One region of the Streptomyces sp. NPDC046805 genome, then DNA from elsewhere that is predicted to be linked to it. Evidence: riboswitches for the same ligand, from Rfam matches in the RefSeq annotation. Region 1 holds a riboswitch; the other holds the start of a gene.

Evidence for each region. A riboswitch is a leader RNA that binds a small molecule or an ion and turns the genes downstream of it on or off. The one in region 1 is predicted to bind S-adenosylmethionine.
Region 2: linked by a shared signal. The riboswitch ahead of thrC (threonine synthase) and the one ahead of ABZ910_RS04315 (aminotransferase class V-fold PLP-dependent enzyme) in region 1 are both predicted to bind S-adenosylmethionine.

What each region holds. Positions count from the first base shown of each region.
Region 1 is NZ_JBEYYC010000002.1:336,253-339,649, reverse strand. Features, by position in the region: gene trpD (anthranilate phosphoribosyltransferase) at 1-820, shown strand, start outside; SAM riboswitch class IV at 905-1,021, shown strand; gene ABZ910_RS04315 (aminotransferase class V-fold PLP-dependent enzyme) at 1,344-2,675, shown strand; gene ABZ910_RS04310 (Lrp/AsnC ligand binding domain-containing protein) at 2,692-2,973, opposite strand; gene ABZ910_RS04305 (rhomboid family intramembrane serine protease) at 2,970-3,397, opposite strand, start outside.
Region 2 is NZ_JBEYYC010000014.1:179,197-182,593, forward strand. Features, by position in the region: gene ABZ910_RS17590 (MoaD/ThiS family protein) at 357-632, opposite strand; gene thrC (threonine synthase) at 629-1,933, opposite strand; SAM riboswitch class I at 1,952-2,095, opposite strand; gene ABZ910_RS17600 (glucosyl-3-phosphoglycerate synthase) at 2,255-3,199, shown strand; gene ABZ910_RS17605 (trehalose-6-phosphate synthase) at 3,272-3,397, shown strand, end outside.

The DNA.
Region 1 (3,397 bases):
GATCGAGGTGCCGGGGGCCGCCGTCGACATCGTCGGCACGGGCGGCGACGGCGCGAAGACGGTGAACATCTCCACGATGTCGTCGATCGTCGTCGCCGGCACGGGCGTCAAGGTCGTCAAGCACGGCAACCGGGCCGCGTCCTCGGCGTCGGGTTCCTCGGACGTCCTGGAGAAGCTCGGCATCAACCTCGATCTGACCCCGAGGCGTACGGCCGAGGTCGCCGAGGAAGCGGGCATCACGATCTGCTTCGCGGTGAAGTTCCACCCGGCGCTGCGCCATGTGGCCGCCGCGCGCGGCCAGTTGGGCATCCGTACGACGTTCAACATACTCGGCCCGCTGACCAACCCGGCGAAGGTCAGGGCCCAGGCGGTCGGCGTCGCCGACCCCCGTATGGCGCCGATCGTCGCCGGTGTCTTCGCCGAGCGCGGCAACTCGTCCCTGGTCTTCCGGGGCGACGACGGCCTCGACGAGCTCACCACCACGTCCACCTCCCGGGTGTGGCTGGTGCGGGACGGCAAGGCCACCGAGGAGGCCTTCGACCCGCGCGACGTCGGCATCGAGCTGGTGCCGGTGGAGGCGCTGCGGGGCGGCGACCCGGCGTACAACGCGGAGGTCGCCCGGCGGGTGCTGGACGGCGAGACGGGCCCGGTGCGGGACGCCGTCCTGCTGAACTCGGCGGCGGCCCTGGTGGCGCTGGAGCCCGGCTCCGGCAGCCTGACCGAGCAGATCCGCGCGGGCATGGACCGCGCGGCGGAGTCGATCGACTCGGGGGCGGCGAAGCGGGCCCTGGAGCGGTGGGTGGCCGCGAGCAACGCCTGAACTCGCTCGTACGACGCGCAAGGCGCGGTCCGGATGCCGGACCGCGCCTTGCGCGTCGAAGAGCGTGTGGCAGGATGACGACCAGGTCATGAGCGACAGCCACAAGGCCCCGGCCGGCTGTCCGGCAACCCTCCGTCCGTGGCGGGGTGCCCCGGGTGAGGACCAGGCCGCAGGCAGCGAGGTCTGCGGCAAGCGCGGACCCCTTGCGACACCAGGGGTCCTGGTCGTTCGAGGGAGCCTCCCCGTGAGCAAGCGAATGCGCTAGGGCCTCTCTTCCGGATCCTGCCGGGGGTCGCGGGCCCTGGCACGCGCATCTGCGGCGTTGTCTCCACTCGCCTTGCAGCTGCACGCACCAGACCCCGCTCGGGTCGGCCAGGAAGCGCAGTCGGCAGGAGCCGGCTTGATCCGGAAGAAAGGCCCTAGGGCCGCCGAGCCCCGCCTCCGCATACCACTCTTACCTTCACCCGCGCCGGCACGCGCCGCTCGCGCAGTGAAGTGCCCCTGCTTTCACGGGAGTTCCGCCATGCCCTGCTCCACCCTTGCCACCGCCCCGCTGCCCGTCCTCGGCCGGGACGTCACCGTGCCGCTCGTCACCGGCGGCGAGGTGCCCTACGCCGCGCTCGACTACGCGGCCAGCGCCCCGGCGCTCCAGCGGGTCTGGGACGACGTGGCCGCGTACGCCCCCTACTACGGCAGCGTCCACCGCGGTGCCGGACACCTCTCCCAGCTCTCGACCGACCTGTTCGAGAAGGCCCGCAGGACCGTCGCCGGCTTCCTCGACTGCCGCGCCGACGACCAGGTGGTGTTCACCCGGTCCACCACCGACTCCCTCAACCTCCTCGCCGGCGCGCTCCCCGAGGGCTGCCAGGTCTTCGTCTTCGAGACCGAGCACCATGCCGCGCTCCTGCCGTGGAAGGGGGCCCGCGTCACCTGGCTCGACGCCCCGCGCAGCCCGCTGCAGGCCGTCCGCGCCCTGGAGCGGGCCCTGGCCGACCGCGACCCGGGCACCCCGGCCCTCGTCTGCGTCACCGGGGCGTCCAACGTCACCGGTGAGCTCTGGCCGGTACGGGAACTGGCCGCCGCCGCCCATGCGCACGGCGCCCGGATCGTCCTGGACGCCGCCCAGCTGGCCCCGCACCACCCGGTGTCGGTGCGGGACCTCGACGTCGACTGGGTCGCCTTCTCCGGCCACAAGCTGTACGCCCCCTTCGGCTCCGGCGTCCTGGCGGGCCGCGCCGACTGGCTGCGCGCGGCCGAGCCGTACCTCGCGGGCGGCGGCGCCAGCCGCACGGTCACCCGGCGCAGGGACGGGGGAGTGGACGTGGAGTGGCACGAGGGCGCGGCCCGGCACGAGGCGGGCTCGCCGAACGTCATCGGCGCCTACGCCATCGCCTCCGCCTGCGCGGCCCTCACCGAGGCCGGTTTCGACACGCTCGTCGCGCGCGAGCGGCACCTCGTCGACGTGGTGCGCGCGGGGCTCGCCGGGATTCCCGAGGTGCGGGTGCTGTCCCTCTTCGGCGACGACGCGCCCCGCGTGGGCGTGCTCTCCTTCGTCGTCGAGGGCTTCAGCAGCTCTCACTTCGCCGCCGCCCTCTCCGCCGAGTACGGCATCGGCGTCCGCGACGGCCTGTTCTGCGCCCACCCGCTCGTGCGCACCCTGCTGGGCGGCGAACCGGGGACCCGGGGCGAGTGCGGCGCCCCCGCGGGGGCGCTCCACGCCGTCCGCGTCAGCTTCGGCGCGGGCACGCCGGACGAGCATGTCGAGCGGTTCGTGAACGCCGTACGGGAGCTGGTCCGGGACGGGGCCAGGTGGCGCTACCGCACGGTGGACGGCCGCTGCGTCCCGGAGGTGTGAGCGGAACGCCCGGGCCCTACGAGTCCAGCCCGATCGCGAAGGCCGCCTCCAGGTCGTGCTGCGAGTACGTACGGAACGCCACGTGCGTGTCCGTTCCCTCCACGCCGGGGATCTTGCTGATCCGGCCGGGGATGACCTCCGCGAGGTCCTCGTGCTCCCTCACCCGGACCATGGCGATCAGGTCGTAGGTACCGGTGACGGAGAAGACCTCGCTGACCGACTCCAGCGAGGCGATCTGTTCCGCGATCTCCGGAATCCGGTCCACGCTGGTCTTGATGAGCACGATCGCGGTGATCACGGCTGGTTCTCTCCCTCGGAGGCCGGAGCTGGGCTGGCCCTCACTTTAGTCCCACGCCCGAACCGCACCCACGCGAAGAGGAACCCCAGCCCGAAGCCCACCACGTGGGCCAGATACGCGACCCCCGGCCCCTGGGAGGCGCGGCCCGCCGCCACCCACTGCAGCGCCGCCCAGAAGGGCAGCACGACCCAGGCGGGGAAGCGCATCGGGAGGAAGAACAGGAAGGGCAGGAGACTGGTGACACGGGCGCTCGGGAACAGGTACAGGAACGCGCCGAGCACCGCCGAGATCGCCCCGGAGGCGCCGACCAGCGACTGCTGGGAGGTCACGTGGGCCGCCGCGTAGCCGAGCAGTGCCAGATAGCCGCAGCCGACGTAGAACAGGGTGAACTGCACGCGGCCCATCCGCTCCTCGGTCATCGCGC
Region 2 (3,397 bases), on a different contig from region 1:
TTTGGGGGCGTGCGCCGGAACGCGTCGACCGCGGCTGAATGTATCTGCCCAACTGCCGTCTGCAACAGGTCAATCGGACGAGAATTCTGGACGCGTACGATCCGGAATGTGGCGAGAATTCACCGAAATTCAGGGCAAGTCGGGCCCCACAAAAGGAACAAATGCCGCGAAGAGCGCGCGCAGTTTGGCTACTTCTCGTCAGGTGTGCGGCAAGAATCCATGGCTTGCGCCCCGGAGATCGGGAACGCGTTCCCCAACTGTACCGCGCTCAATCACGCTGAATTGCCCCCTCCGTTTCTCTCACGGAGGGGGCAATGCGACGCACCATCGGTAACCGGAGTTACCAAAGGTAATGATCAACCGCCGGCGACCGCCGGAATGATGGAGACTCCCGCGCCGTCCGGGGTCACGGTCTGAAGGCCCTGCTCGAAACGGACGTCGTCGTCGTTGACGTACACGTTGACGAAGCGGCGCAGTTTGCCCTGGTCGTCGAGGACCCGGGCGGCGATGCCGGTGTGGTTCTTCTCCAGGTCGGCGATGACGTCGGCGAGGGTCGCGCCGTCGGCGTTCACCTCGGCCTCGCCGCCGGTGTAGGTGCGCAGGATGGTGGGAATGCGGACGGTCACGCTCATGCGAGGCCAGCCTCTCGGAAGGAGTCGAGGTTCGGGCGGATGGTCGCGGTCAGCCCGGTGCCGGCCACCGCGTCCAGGGTCTTGAGGCCGTCGCCGGTGTTGAGGACGACGGTCGTCTTCGTCGGGTCGAGCACGCCGCTGTCGATCAGCTTGCGGGTGACGCCCACCGTCACACCGCCCGCCGTCTCGGCGAAGATGCCCTCGGTCCGGGCGAGCAGCCTGATGGCGTCCACGATCTGCTCGTCCGTCACGTCCTCCACCCCGCCGCCGGTGCGGCGCGCGATGTCGAGGACGTAGGGGCCGTCGGCCGGGTTGCCGATGGCGAGGGACTTGGCGATGGTGTCCGGCTTCTGCGGGCGGACCACGTCGTGACCGGCCTTGAAGGCCGTCGACACCGGCGAGCAGCCCTCGGCCTGCGCGCCGAAGATCCGGTACGGCCGGTCCTCGACCAGCCCGAGCTCGATGAGCTCCTTCAGCCCCTTGTCGATCTTCGTGAGCTGGGAGCCGGAGGCGATGGGGACGACGATCTGGTCGGGCAGGCGCCAGCCGAGCTGCTCGCAGATCTCGTACGCGAGCGTCTTGGAGCCCTCCGCGTAGTACGGCCGGAGGTTGACGTTGACGAAGCCCCAGCCCTCGCCGGCCGGGTCGCCGATCAGCTCGGAGCAGAAGCGGTTCACGTCGTCGTAGTTGCCCTCGATGCCGACGAGGTCGCCGCCGTAGACCGCGGCCATGACGATCTTGCCCTGCTCCAGGTCGTGCGGGATGAACACGCAGGAGCGGAAGCCGGCCCGGGCCGCGGCGGCGCCCACCGCACCGGCCAGGTTGCCGGTCGAGGAGCAGGAGAGGGTGGTGAAGCCGAAGGCGCGGGCGGCCTCCAGGGCCTGGGCGACGACGCGGTCCTTGAAGGAGTGCGTCGGGTTGCCGGAGTCGTCCTTCACATACAACCCGCCGGTGACGCCGAGTTCACGGGCCAGGTTGTCGGCCTGGACGAGCTTGGTCCAGCCGGGGTTGATGTTGGGCTTGTCGGCCACGTCCGCCGGGACGGGGAGCAGGGGCGCGTAGCGCCAGATGTTCGCGGGGCCCGACTCGATGCGGCGGCGGAGTTCCTCGGTGTCGTACGCCGAGAAGTCGTACGCGATCTCGAGCGGGCCGAAGCACTCCTCGCAGGCGAAGACCGGACCCAGCGGCACGCGGTGCCCGCACTCGCGGCAGCTCAGGGCGGCGGCGGGGCCGAGGTCGACGGAATGATCGAGGGATCGCGTGGGGTTGGCAGTGGTGGAAACGACAGTCTGCACAGCCATGTGAGGCGAGGCCCTTTCTCCTCATCTTCCTCACGACGCATCTCGCCGTGAGACGGATTTGGCACCTTCCCAAGCCGGGAGCCTCGCTGGATAAGACGAGTACCGGCCGGAGGGTTGCCGGGGCTTCATCGGGCCGTGTCCCTCTGCCCCTCTGGATGAGCTGTATGCGGTTGTGAACGCCGGTGACCCCCGACATGCGATGGTCATCCGCGTTGTTCAAGACTGTAACCGAAGGCCAGGACAGTTGAGAGAGACGTCCGAACCGCGAGATGGATCACACGGGGCACAGGTGTGATCACGAACAGTGAGGATCCGCAGACCGTGCTGGAAGAAGTCGAGCGCTGGCTGAGCACCCGCTCCTGGTCCGTGACCGACCGGCCGCTCCACCAGATCCTGGCGGCCAAGCAGCGCACGGGGCAGTCGGTCTCCGTCGTGCTGCCCGCGCTCAACGAGGAGGAGACGGTCGGCGACATCGTCACCGTGATCCGCCACGACCTCGTGGAGCAGGCCCCGCTCGTCGACGAGATCGTCGTCGTCGACTCGGGATCCACCGACCGCACCTCCGAGGTGGCCGCCGCCGCGGGCGCGCGGGTCGTGCACCGCGACGAGATCCTGCCGCGCATACCCGCCGTGCCCGGCAAGGGCGAGGTGCTGTGGCGGTCGCTGCTGGTCACCACGGGGGACATCGTCTGCTTCATCGACGCGGACCTGAAGGAGTTCTCCTCCGACTTCGTCTCCGGGATCGTGGGCCCGCTGCTCACCGACCCGGAGGTGGACCTGGTCAAGGCGATGTACGACCGTCCGCTCGGCGGGGCGGCCGGGCAGGGCGGCCGGGTCACCGAGCTGATGGCCCGTCCGCTGCTGAACATGCACTGGCCGCAGCTGGCCGGGTTCGTGCAGCCGCTGGGCGGCGAGTACGCGGCGCGCCGCTCGCTCCTCGAGCAACTGCCGTTCCCCGTCGGATACGGCGTCGAGCTGGGCATGCTGGTCGACGCCCTGCACCTGGTGGGCCTGGACGCGCTGGCCCAGGTCGACGTGGGCGTGCGCAAGCACCGGCACCAGGACGGGCAGGCACTGGGCCGGATGGCAGCCGCGATCTATCGCACCGCACAGCTCCGGCTGGCCCGCGGGCATCTCGTCCGCCCGGCGCTCACCCAGTTCGAGCGGGGCGAGGAGGGCTTCGAGCCGCGCACCTACTCGGTGGACACCGAGGAGCGGCCGCCGATGGTGGAGATCGCGGAGTACGCCTCGCGCCGGGTGGCCTGATCGTTCGCGCGGCGGCTGTCGAGCGGCCGTATACGAGTTTGAGGGTTTACGGGCCGGGCTAGGTTGACGCGTATGGCTTCAACGCACGGTGCCGAGGTGCTGGTCGCGTCCAATCGCGGCCCGGTTTCGTACGAGGTGCGCGAGGACGGCGCGCTGCACGCCAAGCGGGGTGGCGGCGGGCTGGTCTCCGGGCTGTCG